4 regions of the Serratia bockelmannii genome follow, and region 3 is predicted to be linked to each of the others. Evidence: riboswitches for the same ligand, from Rfam matches in the RefSeq annotation. Region 3 holds a riboswitch; each other region holds the start of a gene.
What was found. A riboswitch is a leader RNA that binds a small molecule or an ion and turns the genes downstream of it on or off. The one in region 3 is predicted to bind thiamine pyrophosphate.
Positions count from the first base shown of each region.

Region 1 (3,801 bases), 2.3 Mb from region 3:
CTCCATCGGATCGTGGGTGATCAGCAGTACGGTATTTTGCGCCAGCAGCTCGGCGGCCAGGCTTTGGATCTCGGCGCGGGTAATGGCGTCCAATGCGGAGAAGGGTTCGTCCATCAGCACGATCGGCTGGCGTTCGTAGAGCGTGCGGGCGATGGCGGCGCGCTGGCGCATGCCGCCGGACAGCGCGGCGGGCAGGCTGCGGCCATGCGCGGCCAGGCCTACGCGTTCGAGCAGATGCGCCACCCACGCCCGATCCGCCACTTCGCCGCGCAGCCGCGAGCCGAGGGCGACGTTCTCTTCGACGGTCAGCCACGGGTAGAGCAGGTCTTTTTGCCCCATGTAGGCGATGCGCCCGGCGATCGGCAAACCGTCGCTGCCGGTCACCGTACCCGAACTGGCCTGCGCCAGGCCGGCGATGATCTTCAGCAGGCTGGTTTTGCCGGCGCCGCTGGCGCCGAGCAGGGCGACGAAGCTGCCGCCGGCGATGTCGAAGCTCAGCCGGTCGAAGACGATTTGCTGACCGAAACGCAGGCTGAGATCCCGCACCTGGATGCCGGGTGGGAGAAGCGGGGAGGTCATGAGGCGTTCAGCCCCATCTGCCAAAATGCCGATTCCAGCTGGGTGGCGGTGGTGAAAATCTGCGCCAGCTCGGTGAAGCGGCCTTGTGCGCCGCGCTGGTGGCCGACGGTTTCCAGCAGTTCGATGGCGGCACGCACGCCGGCCAGATAGCCCTCGTCGCCGTAGTTGCGGATCCAGGAGGCGTAAGGATTGCCCTCCATCTGAGTGGCGGGATCGTGCAGCAGCCGCAGGCCGATTTCGGCATAGCCGGCCACGCAGGGCAGCAGGCCGGCCAGCAGATCGAGGGCGTCGCCGGCATGGCCGATATCCAGCACGTAGCGGGTGTAGTTCATGGTTTCCGCCGCTTCCGGCTGGGCGGCGATCTGCGCTTCGCTCAGCCCCCATTCGGCGCAGTAGGCCACGTGCAACGGCAGTTCGGCGACGATGCCGTTGAGCGAGGCGGTGGCGGCGCGCATCTCCGGCAGGGTGCGCAGCTTGCTGACCAGCAGCGCGTAGGCGCGGGCGAAGTGCAGCAGAAACAGATAGTCCTGGGTCAGGTAGCGGCGAAAAGCGCGTTCAGGCAAGGTGCCGGCGGCCAGCTGCTGCAGAAATGGATGATCGACGTAATCTTGCCAGTGGCTGCCGGCATGGTGGCGCAGCCGGCCGTAAAGACCGCTTTCGAACAGGGTAGTGATGGACATGGGACCTCCTTGAGTCAGTGGAGATCCGGGCACGCTGGGGTATGAACAGGCAACGGGTGAGAGCGTTGTTGCCTAACCGTCCCTTCGCTGGCATGACCCAGATCAGGTTCAAAGGGTTCGGCTTGCGCCATCTCAGCCCGTAACAGGACACCCCTCGGAGCTGCTTGTTATACGACATTTGTTTTTTGATTACAATCGCCGGGCGGTGCGGCGGCAATCGGTTCGTTTAGTGCGATCGAGGGTGATTTTGCTGGCGCAAGGCGCGCGGTTTTTGTCACTGTAGGCTCATGTTTTGCCTCTGAGGATGATGCCCGATGAAAAAGATTGGTTTTCTCTCGTTTGGCCACTGGTCGCCTTCCGCCCAGTCCGGCACCCGTTCCGCGGCGGATGCGCTGCTGCAGTCCATCGATCTGGCGGTCGCCGCCGAAGATCTGGGGGCGGACGGCGCCTATTTTCGCGTGCACCACTTCGCGCGCCAGCTGGGATCGCCGTTCCCGCTGTTGGCCGCCATCGGCGCCAAAACCCAACGCATCGAGATCGGCACCGGCGTGATCGACATGCGCTATGAAAATCCGCTGTACATGGTGGAGGACGCTGGCGCGGCGGATCTGATCGCCGGCGGGCGGCTGCAGCTTGGCATCAGCCGCGGCTCGCCGGAGCAGGTGATCGACGGCTGGCGCTATTTCGGCTATGCCCCGGCCGACGGCGAAACCGATGCGGACATGGCCCGCCGCCATACCGAAGTGTTCCTGGAAGCGCTGCGCGGCGAAGGGTTCGCCGAGCCCAATCCACAGCCGATGTTCCCGAATCCGCCCGGGCTGCTGCGGCCGGAACCGTTTTCCGCCGGGCTGCGCGACCGCATCTGGTGGGGCGCCGGCTCCAATGCCACCGCCGTCTGGGCGGCGAAGCTCGGCATGCACCTGCAAAGCTCGACGCTCAAGAACGACGAGACCGGCGAACCCTTCCACATCCAGCAAGCCAAGCAGATCCGCGCCTACCGCGCCGCCTGGCAAGAGGCCGGCCACACGCATGAGCCGCGGGTTTCCGTGAGCCGTAGCATCTTCGCGCTGGTGGATCAGCGGGATCGCAACTACTTCGGCGGCAGCGGTAAGGAAGGCGACCAACTGGGGTATATCGATGCGCAAACCCGGGCGATCTTTGGCCGCAGTTACGCCGCAGAACCTGACGCGCTGATCGAACAGCTGGCGCAGGACGAGGCCATCGCCGAAGCGGATACCTTGCTGCTGACCGTGCCTAACCAACTGGGCGTGGATTACAACGCCCACGTTATCGAATCGATTTTAACCCATGTCGCGCCGGCGCTCGGCTGGCGCTAAACGGAGGAGCTGGATGTCACGCATTTTCATTACCGGCTCGGTGGACGGGCTGGGCCGCGCCGCCGCGCAAACGCTGTTGGACGAAGGGCATCAGGTGATTCTGCATGCGCGTGAGCCCGGCCGTCTGGACGCGGTGCGCGATCTGCTGGATCGCGGTGCACAGGCGACGATCGGCGATCTGTCCGATGTGCAGCAGATCCGGCAGCTCGCCGAGCAGGTCAATCGCCTCGGTCGCCCGGACGCGGTGATCCACAATGCCGGTATGTTTACCGGACCGCAGGTGATGCCGGTGAACGTCATAGCGCCCTACCTGCTGACGGCCCTGATCGAACGCCCCAAGCGTATCGTCTATCTGAGCAGCAGTATGCACTTTGACGGCGTGGCGGAACTGAACGGCGTGGATTGGCTTGGCGGCGCCGCAGGCTCTTATTCGGACAGCAAACTGTTCGTCACCGCGCTGGCCGCCGCCGTGGCGCGCCTGTGGCCTGACGTGATCAGCAGCGCGGTCGATCCCGGTTGGGTGCCAACCAAAATGGGCGGCGCGGACGCGCCCGACGATCTGGCGCTGGGGCATGTGACGCAGGCGTGGCTGGTGAGCAGCGATGAACCGCAGGCCCTGGCGTCCGGCGGCTATTGGCACCATCAGCAGCGCCTCGAACCCCATGCAGCGGTACACGACGAGGCGTTTCAAACGGCGCTACTGGCGCAATTGGCGCGCGCCGGCGGGGTGAGCTTGCCGCAGGTTTGAATGGCTATTCCTTCCAGGCCCGTCGAGGTTATCGGCGGGCTTTTTTATGCCCGCAGGGTGAACCCGCGGCGCTTTTCTTATACAGTGGTTGTCTGGCCTGTTTTGCTCTTTCTTGTAATTATCGCCATGCATACATTCCTGATTATCGTCCCTGAAGGGGGCATGCTGTTCGAAGCGGCGGGCATCGCCGATATTCTGATGCAGGCTAATCGCCTGAGTTCCGCCGAGACGCCGCTGTATCAGATCGCGGTCGCCACTACGCAATCTCACCGGGTGGTGCACGGCCTGTCCGGGCTGAGCCTGTTGGCTGACCATCGCCTGGCGGATCTCGATCCGGCCCTGCCGCGCGATACCGTCATTGTTGCCGGCAAGGGGGCAACCGAAGAAGAGGGCGCCCTGGTGGCGGATTGGCTGCGCCGCGCGGCGCCGCAGACGCGCCGTATCGCTTCGGTTTGCG
Region 1 is NZ_CP196512.1:3,258,268-3,262,068, reverse strand. Features, by position in the region: gene ACSJLU_RS15530 (ABC transporter ATP-binding protein) at 1-579, opposite strand, end outside; gene ACSJLU_RS15525 (TenA family protein) at 576-1,259, opposite strand; TPP riboswitch at 1,322-1,424, opposite strand; gene ACSJLU_RS15520 (LLM class flavin-dependent oxidoreductase) at 1,574-2,596, shown strand; gene ACSJLU_RS15515 (SDR family NAD(P)-dependent oxidoreductase) at 2,610-3,344, shown strand; gene ACSJLU_RS15510 (GlxA family transcriptional regulator) at 3,471-3,801, shown strand, end outside.
Region 1: linked by a shared signal. The riboswitch ahead of ACSJLU_RS15525 (TenA family protein) and the one ahead of thiC (phosphomethylpyrimidine synthase ThiC) in region 3 are both predicted to bind thiamine pyrophosphate.

Region 2 (3,801 bases), 1.6 Mb from region 3:
TGAGATTTATCCGCGCTGAACGCCACGATCAAAAAGTTGTTGCCGCAGTCGTGCGGCTTGCACAGGTTGCCGACCAGATACTCTTTGCCCTTCCAGCTCAGGTTCTGCGCCGGCGTAGAGGTGCCGACGCCCTTGCGCGCCCAGCCCGGCATCCGCGCCTGGCCTTTCACCATGTTTTGCCAGCTGGCCTGATACCCCGGCTGCTGAATTAAATCCGACGTGGTGACGATCTGCTGGGCAAAGCTGCCCGCGCTGAAGCTGAGCAGTGCGCCGAAGAGGGCGCAACGCAGCGCCTGGTGTCCCGTCATAGTCCTTCTCCCTAGGTTAAATCAGGTTTCGCCCGTCAAACCGGGCCTGAACTAGTCAGACCACGGTTGCGGCAAAAAGTTGACTCACCACCAGGCGTGAAAATGATGCACCGGCCCGATGCCGTGCCCCACTTCCAGGGTGTCCGCCTGTTGCAGCGCGTGTTGCAGGTAGTCCTTGGCGGCGGCCACCGTGGCCGCCCAGTCGGCATGGCGCGGGCGCAGCGCCGCCAGCGCGGCCGAGAGCGTGCAACCGGTGCCGTGGGTGTGGCGGGTGGCGACGCGCGGCGCGGTAAAGCGCTGCTCGCCTTCTGCGGTAAACAGCCAGTCCGGGCTCTCACTTTCGCTCAGGTGGCCGCCCTTCATCAGCACCGCTCGGCAGCCCATCGCCAGCAGCGCCCGTCCCTGCTCACGCATCTGCGCTTCATCTTCCGCCGGCGCGCACGCCAGCAGCGCCGCCGCTTCTGGCAGGTTCGGCGTAATGATCGACACCAGCGGCAACAGCTCGCGCCGAATAGACGCTACCGCCTCCGGCGCCAGCAACGGATCGCCGCTTTTCGCCAGCATCACGGTGTCCAGCACCACGAATTCCGGCCGGTAATGGCGCAGCCGTTCGGCCACCGCCTGCACGATGTCAGCGTTGGCCAGCATGCCGATCTTGACGCTGTCGATGCGCACGTCGCTGAATACCGAGTCCAGCTGCGCGGCGACGAACGCCGGATCGATGTAATACACCGACTGCACGCCGCGGGTATTCTGCGCCACCAGCGCGGTGATCACCGAGGTGCCGTAAGCGCCGAGCGCCGAGAAAGCTTTCAAATCGGCCTGAATGCCGGCGCCGCCGCTGGGATCGGTGCCGGCGATGGTCAGCGCGTTAATGCGTTTCATCACAGATCCTCCCCGCGCAGTTGATACAGCGCGTCGAGGAACGCCGGCGTAAAGCTGCCCGGCCCGGCGGCCTGCCTGGCCGCGAGGCCGCCGCAGTGGGACATCACTCGGCAGGCGGTCGCCACGTTATCCAGGCGATCGCCCGGCAGGGCGCAAAACGCCGCCGCCACCGCCGACAGCGCGCAGCCGGTGCCCACCACCCGCGTCATCAGCGGGGAACCGCCTTCGATCGCCCAATCGCGCTGGCCGTCGGTGACGTAATCCACCGCGCCGGTGACCGCCACCACCGCGCCGCTGCGCCGCGCCAGCTCACGCGCGGCGGGCAATGCCGCCAAGGAATCGTCGCCGCTGTCCACGCCGCGGCCGCTGGCCAGCAACCCACTGAGCGCCATGATTTCCGAAGCGTTGCCGCGTATCGCCGCCGGTTTCTCGTCCAGCAGCTGTTTGGCGAAGGCGGTGCGGTAGGAGAGCGCACCGACCGCCACCGGATCCAGCGTCCAGGGCTTGCCGGCCCGATTGGCGGCGGCCACCGCCGCCCGCATCGATTCGGCACGCAGCGCGTTGAGGGTGCCGACGTTGATCAGCAGGCCGTCGGCCAGCGCGCTGAACTGCGCCGCCTCTTGCGGCTCCACCACCATCGCCGGGGAAGCGCCGAGCGCCAGCAACACGTTGGCGGTCAGCGATTGCACCACTTCGTTAGTCAGGCAGTGGATCAGCGGAGGGCGCTGTTGGAATTGGGTCAGACAGGCCGCGGCGCGCGCGCCGGGTAGTGCATCAGGTCGAGCGATCATATTCCTCCCAACCGGCGTTCAAGAAGGCGGCGCCGGCTGGGCGGCCGTGACTTCCCTACGCTGGCATTATCCAGATCAGGTAATACGGGTATTTCTCAGCCTTCACGTAGAAGGGCACCCCGAGTCATGAAAATCAATAGGTTGTGATCAACGTTGCGTTAATCCCTGCAGGGGATCATGCCAGCGGCGGCGCGGACAAACAAGCGAATAAATTGACTCGCGCCTAAGCGATGTTTCCCTCTTTTCCCGCCAGATACAGGCTCAGCACGCCGGGCAGCTCCGCCAGCGTGAACGCCACGCTCTGCGGCGCCGTCTTGAAGATATGGTGCAGCGTACCGGCCACCAGGCTTTGCAACAGCCGGGTTTGCTGCAGGATCTCCGCTTCGGCGGTCTCGGGGCGGCGCAGCTGCAACACGCTGGCGATCAGCGTCAGGAAGCTGGACTTTTCATCCGGCAGGTTCATTTCCCGCATCACCGGCAGGTAGTCGGCATGCTCACGCAGGTACTGCGCATAGGGTGAAAACAGCCGCTGGATCACCGCTTCAGCGGAGAGGCGCCGCCACTCATCGTCACTGGCCAACGCCATGTCGCGCACCAGCGCCTCAATCGACTCGGTATGCCGATCTGCCAGCGCCTTGATCACCGCGTGGCGATCGGGAAAAAAGTGATACATCGAACCGATGGAGGTTTTGGCGTGCTTGGCGAGCCGCTGCATGCTGAGCGCCGCCAGGCCGTCCTGCGCCACGATCGCCGCCGCCGAATCCAGAATGGTTTGTACGCGTTGCCGCCCTCTTTCCTGCTGTGGCTCTCGCCCGGTGATGTTTTCGTCGATTTGCATATTCGTTTCTGCCCGCTGTCATCAACGCATTATACCCATTTGCCGCTACGAAGGCAGGGCGACACAAAAAACTAGATTAACCCCTCTAGTTTAGAGTAGAGTATTTATTCTAGTTTACCCTGACGCAAGCGTGGGGAAGACAAACAGTGACCTCACTCACTGAAAAAGAGTCATTTCATTCGGCCCGTCGCCCAAGCCAATCGTCAGAGAATGCCCTATGCCCGACAAAAAACTGCTCATCACCTGCCTGACCGCGCTGTTGCTCACCGGGTGCTCGCCGGCACCGTCGATAGTGGTGTTCGGCGCTTCGTTCCCCGACTGGCTGTTTTGCCTGTGCGGCGGCGTGGCGGGTATGGTGGCGATCCACCTGCTGCTGCGCACCCCGGAAAAACGCGCCTGGCTGGCGCCGCAGCTGCTGACGTATCCGGCGCTGACCGCGCTGATCGCCATGCTGATCTGGTTACTGGTTTTCCCCCACTGAGACTGACGCCATGACCCAACCACACACCCCAAACCGGCGCAGACTGCTGGTGCTTACCATCCTGGCGTTGACATTCATCGTGGCCGCCGTCGTCGTCTGGCGGGTGGAAAACGCCCCCAGTACCGACGATGCCTACGCCTATGCCGACACCATCGACGTGGTGCCGGAGGTGAACGGTCGCATCGTCGAGATGCCGATCCGCGACAACCAGGAAGTGCGGCAAGGCGATCTGCTGTTCCGCATCGATCCGCGCCCTTACCAGGACGCGCTGGCGGCCAGCGAAGCGCGCCTGATCACGCTGAATGAACAGATCAAGCTGACGCAGCGTTCGGTCAACGCACAGCAGTACAACGCCGAATCGATGAACGCCATCATCAAACGCTCACAGGCGCTGGTGGCGCAGGCGACCGACACCCTTAACCGCCGGCAAAAGCTGCTCGGCAAGAACTACGTTTCGGCGGAAGAAGTGGAAACCGCCCGCACCTCCCAGCGCTCGGC
Region 2 is NZ_CP196512.1:3,888,300-3,892,100, forward strand. Features, by position in the region: gene ACSJLU_RS18550 (inhibitor of vertebrate lysozyme family protein) at 1-308, opposite strand, end outside; gene thiD (bifunctional hydroxymethylpyrimidine kinase/phosphomethylpyrimidine kinase) at 393-1,193, opposite strand; gene thiM (hydroxyethylthiazole kinase) at 1,193-1,984, opposite strand; TPP riboswitch at 2,020-2,116, opposite strand; gene ACSJLU_RS18565 (TetR/AcrR family transcriptional regulator) at 2,208-2,822, opposite strand; gene ACSJLU_RS18570 (YtcA family lipoprotein) at 3,040-3,303, shown strand; gene mdtN (multidrug transporter subunit MdtN) at 3,314-3,801, shown strand, end outside.
Region 2: linked by a shared signal. The riboswitch ahead of thiM (hydroxyethylthiazole kinase) and the one ahead of thiC (phosphomethylpyrimidine synthase ThiC) in region 3 are both predicted to bind thiamine pyrophosphate.

Region 3 (3,801 bases):
CGCCGGGGAAGCATAAAGCATCGACGGATCCATGTTGCCCTGCAGCGCCACTTTATCGCCCACGCGCCGACGCGCGTCGGCGATGTCGGTGGTCCAATCCAGCCCCAGTGCATCGCAGCCGGTGGCAGCCATCGCCTCCAGCCACTGCCCGCCGCCTTTGGTAAACAGCGTCACCGGCACGCGGCGGCCGTCATTCTCACGCAGCAGGCCATCGACGATCTTGTGCATGTAGTGCAACGAGAACTCGCGGTAATCGCGCCCGGTCAACACGCCGCCCCAGGTGTCGAACACCATCACCGACTGCGCGCCGGCCTTGATCTGGGCGTTGAGGTACAGGATCACGCTGTCCGCCAGCTTGTCCAGCAACAGGTGCAGCGTGGCCGGTTCGGCATACATCATCTTCTTCAGCTTGGTGAAGGCCTTGCTGCTGCCGCCCTCAACCATATAGGTAGCCAATGTCCATGGGCTGCCGGAGAAGCCGATCAGCGGCACTTCGCCCTTCAGCTCGCGGCGGATGGTACGCACCGCGTTCATCACATAGCCCAACTCCACTTCTGGATCGAACACCGGCAGTTTGTCGACGTCAGCACGGCAGGTGATGGGTGAGCTGAAACGCGGGCCTTCGCCGGCTTCAAAGTACAGGCCAAGCCCCATGGCGTCGGGAATGGTGAGAATGTCGGAGAACAGAATGGCGGCGTCCAGCGCATAGCGGCGCAGCGGCTGCAGCGTAACCTCACAGGCCAGCTCCGCGTTCTTGCACAGCGACATGAAATCACCGGCCTGGGCGCGGGTCGCCTTGTACTCCGGTAAATAACGACCGGCCTGGCGCATCATCCATACGGGGGTCACATCCACCGGCTGGCGCAACAGCGCGCGCAGGTAGCGATCGTTCTTCAACTCAGTCATTTATGGGGCTCCCTTAATAATCTGCCGGCCATTGTACATTATTCTGCCCGGCACAGCGCCACGGTGTCCTCAATCAACCGGCGCGCCACGGTGCCGGGCGGCGGTAACAGTGGCAGTTGGTCGTAGCGATACCAGCCGGCGTTGAGCAGCTCCTTGGGGTCGTGTCGAAGGTCACCCTGATGGTAATCGGCCATAAAGGCCATCATCAGCGAGTGCGGGAACGGCCAGGGTTGTGAGGTGACGTAACGCAGGTTCTTGATTTCGATATTGCTCTCTTCCATCACTTCGCGCGCTACCGCCTGTTCCAGCGTTTCGCCCACCTCGACGAAGCCGGCCAGCACCGTGTGGATGCCGCCGCGATGGCGCACGTGTTGCGCCAGCAGGATCTGATCGTCGCGCCGAATGGCGACGATCACGCAGGGCGCAATCTGCGGGTAGTACCGCTCTTTGCAGTGGCCGCACAGGCAGGCGCTTTCGGAGCGGCTGAGGTGCATCTCATGGCCGCAGTAGCCGCAATAGCGATGAGAGCGGTAGAAATCCGCCAACTGAACGCCGCGCCCGGCAAGCTGGAACAGACCGCGATCCTGATCCAACAGCTGACGCACCGATCCCATCTCCCGCGGCATCGCCTGGCGCACCAGCCAAACCGGCGCGCCCTCCCATTCACCGATGGTGCGCGCCATGTGGCCCTGCAGCCCGAGGGCGGCGGCCGTCCCCGACGGCAATTCACCGTTCGGTAACCAAAGTTTGCTTTCATGGCTGACAATCCACCAGCCGTTTTCATTGCCCGTTAATGCAAGTTCCATATCGTTGTTGCACAACCTCAGCTTCACTGGCACTCTACAAATCGGCTTTGTTACATTTTAATAACTTACCGGTTACTTTTGTTACTTACACGGAGTCAAACATGCTCAACCGTTTGGAAAGGCTGACTCAGCGCGTTGGCGGTAGTAATGAATTAGTTGATCAATGGCTTCAGGCCCGCAAACAGTTGCTGGTCGCCTACTGCACGCTGGTAGGCCTCAAACCGAATAAAGAAAAGCATACGCCGCTGAATGAAAAAGCGCTGGAGAACTTTTGCCACAACCTGGTGGATTACCTCTCCGCAGGGCATTTTCATATCTATGACAGAATTATCAAACAAGTGGAAGGCGCAGCCAGTCCGAAAATGTCGCTGGCGGTGAACATCTATCCCAAGCTGTGGGCCAATACTGAACAGATCATGGCGTTCCACGATCGCTATACCGAAGTGGATATCGATCAGGAGGTTTGTCTGGAATTCCACCAGGCCTTGTCGGATATCGGCGAAACGCTGGCGGCGCGCTTTGCGCTGGAAGATAAGCTGATCCAGTTGGAAGCAGAAGCCGCGCAGCAACCGCTGCCGGACCAGACGCTGGATCCGGCGCGTTAAAATTTTATAGTTTTTTTTCTTATCCCTCCTATACTGGGGGGCATCTTGTCGGAGTGCCTAGCGCCTGATTTGTTCATCGAATCAGCCAGGCTGAGACCGTTAATTCGGGATCCGCGGAACCTGATCGGGTTAATACCCGCGAAGGGAACAAGAGTAATCTATCGCCACAGGCACGGCCTCCCCCTTGCGGGCGCCCTGCCTTATCGGCCACCATCATTACTCCCTCCGAGCTCCAGACAAGCAACTTTCCCAACCCAACACACTGGTAGGAACTTGCTATGTCTAACATTAATCCACCGCGCGCCCGTAAAGCGCAACGCGAAGCCGCCCAGCAGTTTATCGACACGCTGCAAGGCATGGCTTTCCCAAACTCACGCCGCATCTACCTGCAGGGCTCGCGCCGCGATATCCAGGTGCCGATGCGCGAAATTGAGCTCAGTCCGACCCTGGTCGGCGGCAGCAAAGATAGCCCGCAGTATGAACAGAACGAGGCGATCCCGGTATATGACACCGCGGGCCCCTACGGCGATCCGCAGGCCGAGCTCGATGTGCACGCCGGCCTGGCCAAGCTGCGCGCCGGCTGGATCGACGCGCGCGGCGATACTGCGACCCTGAACGGCGCCAGTTCCGGCTTCACCCAACAGCGGCTGGCGGACGAGGGGCTGGATCACCTGCGCTTCGAACATCTGCCGCTGCCGCGCAAGGCGTTGCCGGGCAAGTGCGTGACCCAGCTGCACTATGCCCGCGCCGGCATCGTCACCCCGGAGATGGAGTTCATCGCCATCCGTGAAAACATGGGGCGCGAACGCATTCGCGGCGAGGTGCTGCGCCACCAGCATCCGGGCCAGGGCTGGGGCGCCAACCTGCCGGACAACATCACGCCGGAGTTCGTGCGCCAGGAAGTGGCCGCCGGCCGCGCCATCATTCCTGCCAACATCAATCACCCGGAGGCGGAGCCGATGATCATCGGCCGCAATTTCCTGGTGAAGGTGAACGCCAATATCGGCAACTCGGCGGTCACGTCGTCGATCGAAGAAGAGGTGGAGAAGCTGGTGTGGGCCACCCGCTGGGGCGCAGACACCGTGATGGATCTCTCCACCGGCCGCTATATTCACGAAACCCGCGAGTGGATCCTGCGCAACAGCCCGGTTCCCATCGGCACCGTGCCTATCTACCAGGCGCTGGAGAAGGTCAACGGCGTGGCGGAAAACCTCACCTGGGCGATGTTCCGCGATACGCTGCTGGAACAGGCGGAACAAGGGGTCGATTACTTCACCATCCACGCCGGCGTGCTGCTGCGCTATGTGCCGATGACCGCCAAACGCCTGACCGGCATCGTGTCGCGCGGTGGCTCGATCATGGCCAAATGGTGCCTGTCGCACCATCAGGAAAACTTCCTCTATCAGCACTTCCGTGAAATCTGCGAGATCTGCGCCGCCTACGACGTTTCGCTGTCGCTCGGCGACGGCCTGCGCCCCGGCTCG
Region 3 is NZ_CP196512.1:316,009-319,809, reverse strand. Features, by position in the region: gene hemE (uroporphyrinogen decarboxylase) at 1-906, opposite strand, end outside; gene nudC (NAD(+) diphosphatase) at 945-1,712, opposite strand; gene ACSJLU_RS01485 (Rsd/AlgQ family anti-sigma factor) at 1,814-2,317, shown strand; TPP riboswitch at 2,357-2,481, shown strand; gene thiC (phosphomethylpyrimidine synthase ThiC) at 2,596-3,801, shown strand, end outside.

Region 4 (3,801 bases), 450 kb from region 3:
CGATCAGTTGGTGCAGCTGGTGGGCGACAAAAACGTGGTGCGCCAAATGCTGCTGTCGCAGCTGGGGCGCAGCTTCCGCCAGGGTAAACACATCCTGCGGGTGCTCTACTACCGGCAGTTGTACAACCTGCTGCCCGGCTCGGCGCTGCGGCGTTCGGAAACCCATTTGGCGCGCCAGATCTTCAACGGCCTGACGCGCATAAATGAGGAAAACGGGGAACTGGAGTCCGATCTGTCCCACCATTGGCAGCCGCTGACGCCCTTGCACTGGCGGTTTTACCTGCGCCCGGCGATCCATTTTCATCACGGCCGCGAGCTGGAGATGGCAGACGTCATCACTTCCCTCTCGCGTCTGACCTCGCAACCGCTGTTCTCACATATCGAAAGCGTCACCTCGCCGACGCCGTTCGTTATCGACGTGCATCTGCGCAGCCCCGACCACTGGCTACCCTGGCTGCTGGGCAGCGTGCAGGCCATGATCCTGCCGCGCGAATGGCGCGAACTGCCGGACTTCGCCCGCCATCCGGTCGGCACCGGCCCCTACCGCGTGGTGCGCAATCTTCCCAGCCAGATGAAGATCCACGCCTTCGACGACTATTTCGGCTACCGGGCGCTGATCGACGAGGTGAACATCTGGGTGCTGCCGGAGTTCTCCGAAGAGCTGGTGCACTCCGGCGTGCAGCTGCAGGGCGATGAAACCGGCAAAAACGAACTGGAAAGCCGACTGGAAGAGGGCTGTTATTTCTTGCTGTTCGATCAGCGTTCCACGTTGGCCGCCGACCCCGCCATTCGCAGCTGGCTGTGCGAATTGATCAACCCCATTTCATTGCTGAGCCACGCCGGGCCGCTCTACCAGCGCTATTGGTCGCCGGCATACGGCCTGCTGCCGCGCTGGCACCACAACCGCACGCTGGCGCAGCAACCCAAACCGGCGGGGCTGACTGAACTGACGATGACCCACTTCAATGAGCATTCGGAGTTTCACGCCATTCGCCAGGCGATCGAACCGCTGTTGGCGCAGCACGGCATCCGCCTGATCGTACAAAGCGTGGATTACGCCACCTGGCACCAGGGCGACGCGCGCAGCGATCTGTGGCTCGGCAGCGCCAACTTCTATCTGCCGCTGGAGTTTTCGCTGTTCGCCACGCTGTACGAACTGCCGCTGATGCAGCACTGCATGAACGAGGATCTGGCGCAGGACGCGGAGTTATGGCGCGCCAACCGCTTGCCGCTGGCGGAGTTTTGCCAGCGGCTAGTCAGCAACCACCAGCTACATCCGCTGTTCCACCACTGGCTGCAGCTGCACGGCCAGCGCAGCATGCGCGGCGTGCGAATGAACACCCTCGGCTGGTTCGACTTCAAATCCGCCTGGTTTGCCCCGCCGGAGGCATAAGCGCCTTTCGCCCGGGTCGGTTAATCTTTACAATAGCGCCGTCTCAACGGGGTGCGGTGAGTCGGGCCGTGTGCATAAGCCCGATTTTCCGCTGAGAGCACACCCGTCGAACCTGATCCGGTCAATACCGGCGGAGGGATTTGAGCCCAGCGAACCGGCGACGCCGCCTCGCCCCCTCAGATACCCTTGCCCCCTTATTTTTCAGGAGTGCAACGTGGTCAAAAAATATCTGCCCTGCTTATTGCTGCTATGCGCCGCGCCGGTGTTCGCCAAGCCGACGCTGACGGTTTACACCTACGATTCCTTTGCCGCCGACTGGGGCCCTGGCCCGGCGGTAAAAAAAGCCTTCGAAGCCGAGTGCGACTGTGAGCTGAAGTTCGTGGCGCTGGAAGACGGCGTCTCACTGCTCAACCGCCTGCGCATGGAAGGCAAGAACAGCGCCGCCGACGTGGTGCTGGGGCTGGACAACAACCTGTTGCAGGCGGCGCAGCAAACCGGCCTGTTCGCGCCGAGCGGCGTCGACACCGCCAAACTGACGGTGCCGGGCGGCTGGCAGGATACGACCTTCGTGCCTTACGACTACGGGTACTTCGCCTTCGTCTACAACAAAGAAAAACTGAAGAATCCACCGAAGAGCCTGCAGGAGCTGATCAGCAGCGATCGCGACTGGAAGGTGATTTACGAAGATCCGCGCACCAGCACGCCGGGCCTCGGCCTGCTGCTGTGGATGCAAAAAGTGTATGCCGACAAGGCGCCGGCCGCCTGGCAGCAATTGGCGAAGAAGACCGTCACCGTCACCAAAGGTTGGAGCGAGGCCTACGGCCTGTTCCTAAAAGGCGAAGGCGATCTGGTGCTCAGCTACACCACTTCTCCCGCCTATCACCTGATCGCAGAGAAAAAAGACCTTTACGCCGCCGCCACGTTCAGCGAAGGCCACTACCTGCAGGTGGAAGTGGCGGGCAAGCTGAAGGCCGCCAAACAGCCTGAGCTGGCCGAGCGTTTCATGCGGTTCATGGTGACGCCGGCGTTCCAGAACACCATCCCGACCGGCAACTGGATGTATCCGGTGATCAACACCCCGCTGCCCGTCGGCTTTGAGCAGATGAACGTGCCGCAGACCGCGCTGCAATACAGCGCCGAAGAGGTGGCCACACAACGCGGCGGTTGGATCCGGGCATGGCAAACCGCCGTCAGCCGCTGATCCCCCGCTGGCTCTGGCCGGGGCTGCTGGCCGCCGGCGTGATCCTGCTGGTCGCCGCACTGGCGATGGGCTCGCTGTGGCGCCATGCGCCGGACAGCGACTGGCGCGGCCTGTGGCAGGACAGCTACTTGTGGCACGTGGTGCGCTTCACCTTCTGGCAGGCGCTGCTGTCAGCGCTGATTTCGGTGCTGCCCGCCGTTCTGCTGGCGCGTGCGCTCTATCGCCGCCGTTTCCCCGGCCGGCAGCTGTTGCTGCGGCTGTGCGCCATGACGCTGGTGCTGCCGGTGCTGGTGGCGGTGTTCGGCCTGCTCAGCGTCTATGGGCGCCAGGGCTGGCTGGCGACGCTGTGCGGCTGGCTGGGCGTCGAATATGGCTTCTCGCCCTACGGGCTGCAGGGCATTCTGCTGGCGCACCTGTTCTTTAACCTGCCACTGGCCGCCCGCCTGTTGCTGCAGGCGCTGGAGAACATTCCGGTGGAGCAACGCCAACTGGCCGCCCAACTGGGTATGAGCGGCTGGCAGCAGTTCCGCTTCGTCGAATGGCCGGCGCTGCGCCGCCAGATCCTGCCGAGCGGCGCGTTGATCTTCATGCTGTGTTTCGCCAGCTTCGCCACCGTGCTGTCGCTGGGCGGCGGACCGCAGGCCACCACCATCGAACTGGCGATCTACCAGGCGCTGAGTTACGACTACGATCTGGGCCGCGCCGCCATGCTGGCGCTGATCCAGTTAAGCTGTTGTCTGGGGCTGGTTTTGATCAGCCAGCGCCTGAGCCAGGTGCTGCAGGTGGGCCATACCCACGCCCAGCGCTGGCGCAACCCGGAAGACAGCCGGTGGCGGCGCATCAGCGATTTTCTGCTGATCGCCGCCGCGCTGCTGCTGCTGCTGCCGCCCCTGCTGGCGGTGATCGCCGACGGCGCCAATCAGGCCGTCGTCAGCGTGCTGCGCCAGCCGGTGCTGTGGCAGGCGCTGTTCACGTCGCTGCGCATCGCCCTCGGCGCCGGGCTATTGTGCGTGGCGCTCACGATGATGCTGCTGTGGAGCAGCCGCGAGCTGAAGCTGCGACAGCAACTGCGCGGCGGCCAGGCGCTGGAGCTGAGCGGCATGGTGATCCTGGCGATGCCGGGCATCGTGCTGGCCACTGGCTTCTTCCTGCTGCTGAGCGATACGATCGGGCTGCCGCAGTCGCCCTATGCGCTGGTGATCCTCAC
Region 4 is NZ_CP196512.1:768,571-772,371, reverse strand. Features, by position in the region: gene sgrR (HTH-type transcriptional regulator SgrR) at 1-1,393, shown strand, start outside; TPP riboswitch at 1,431-1,550, shown strand; gene thiB (thiamine ABC transporter substrate binding subunit) at 1,608-2,594, shown strand; gene thiP (thiamine/thiamine pyrophosphate ABC transporter permease ThiP) at 2,570-3,801, shown strand, end outside.
Region 4: linked by a shared signal. The riboswitch ahead of thiB (thiamine ABC transporter substrate binding subunit) and the one ahead of thiC (phosphomethylpyrimidine synthase ThiC) in region 3 are both predicted to bind thiamine pyrophosphate.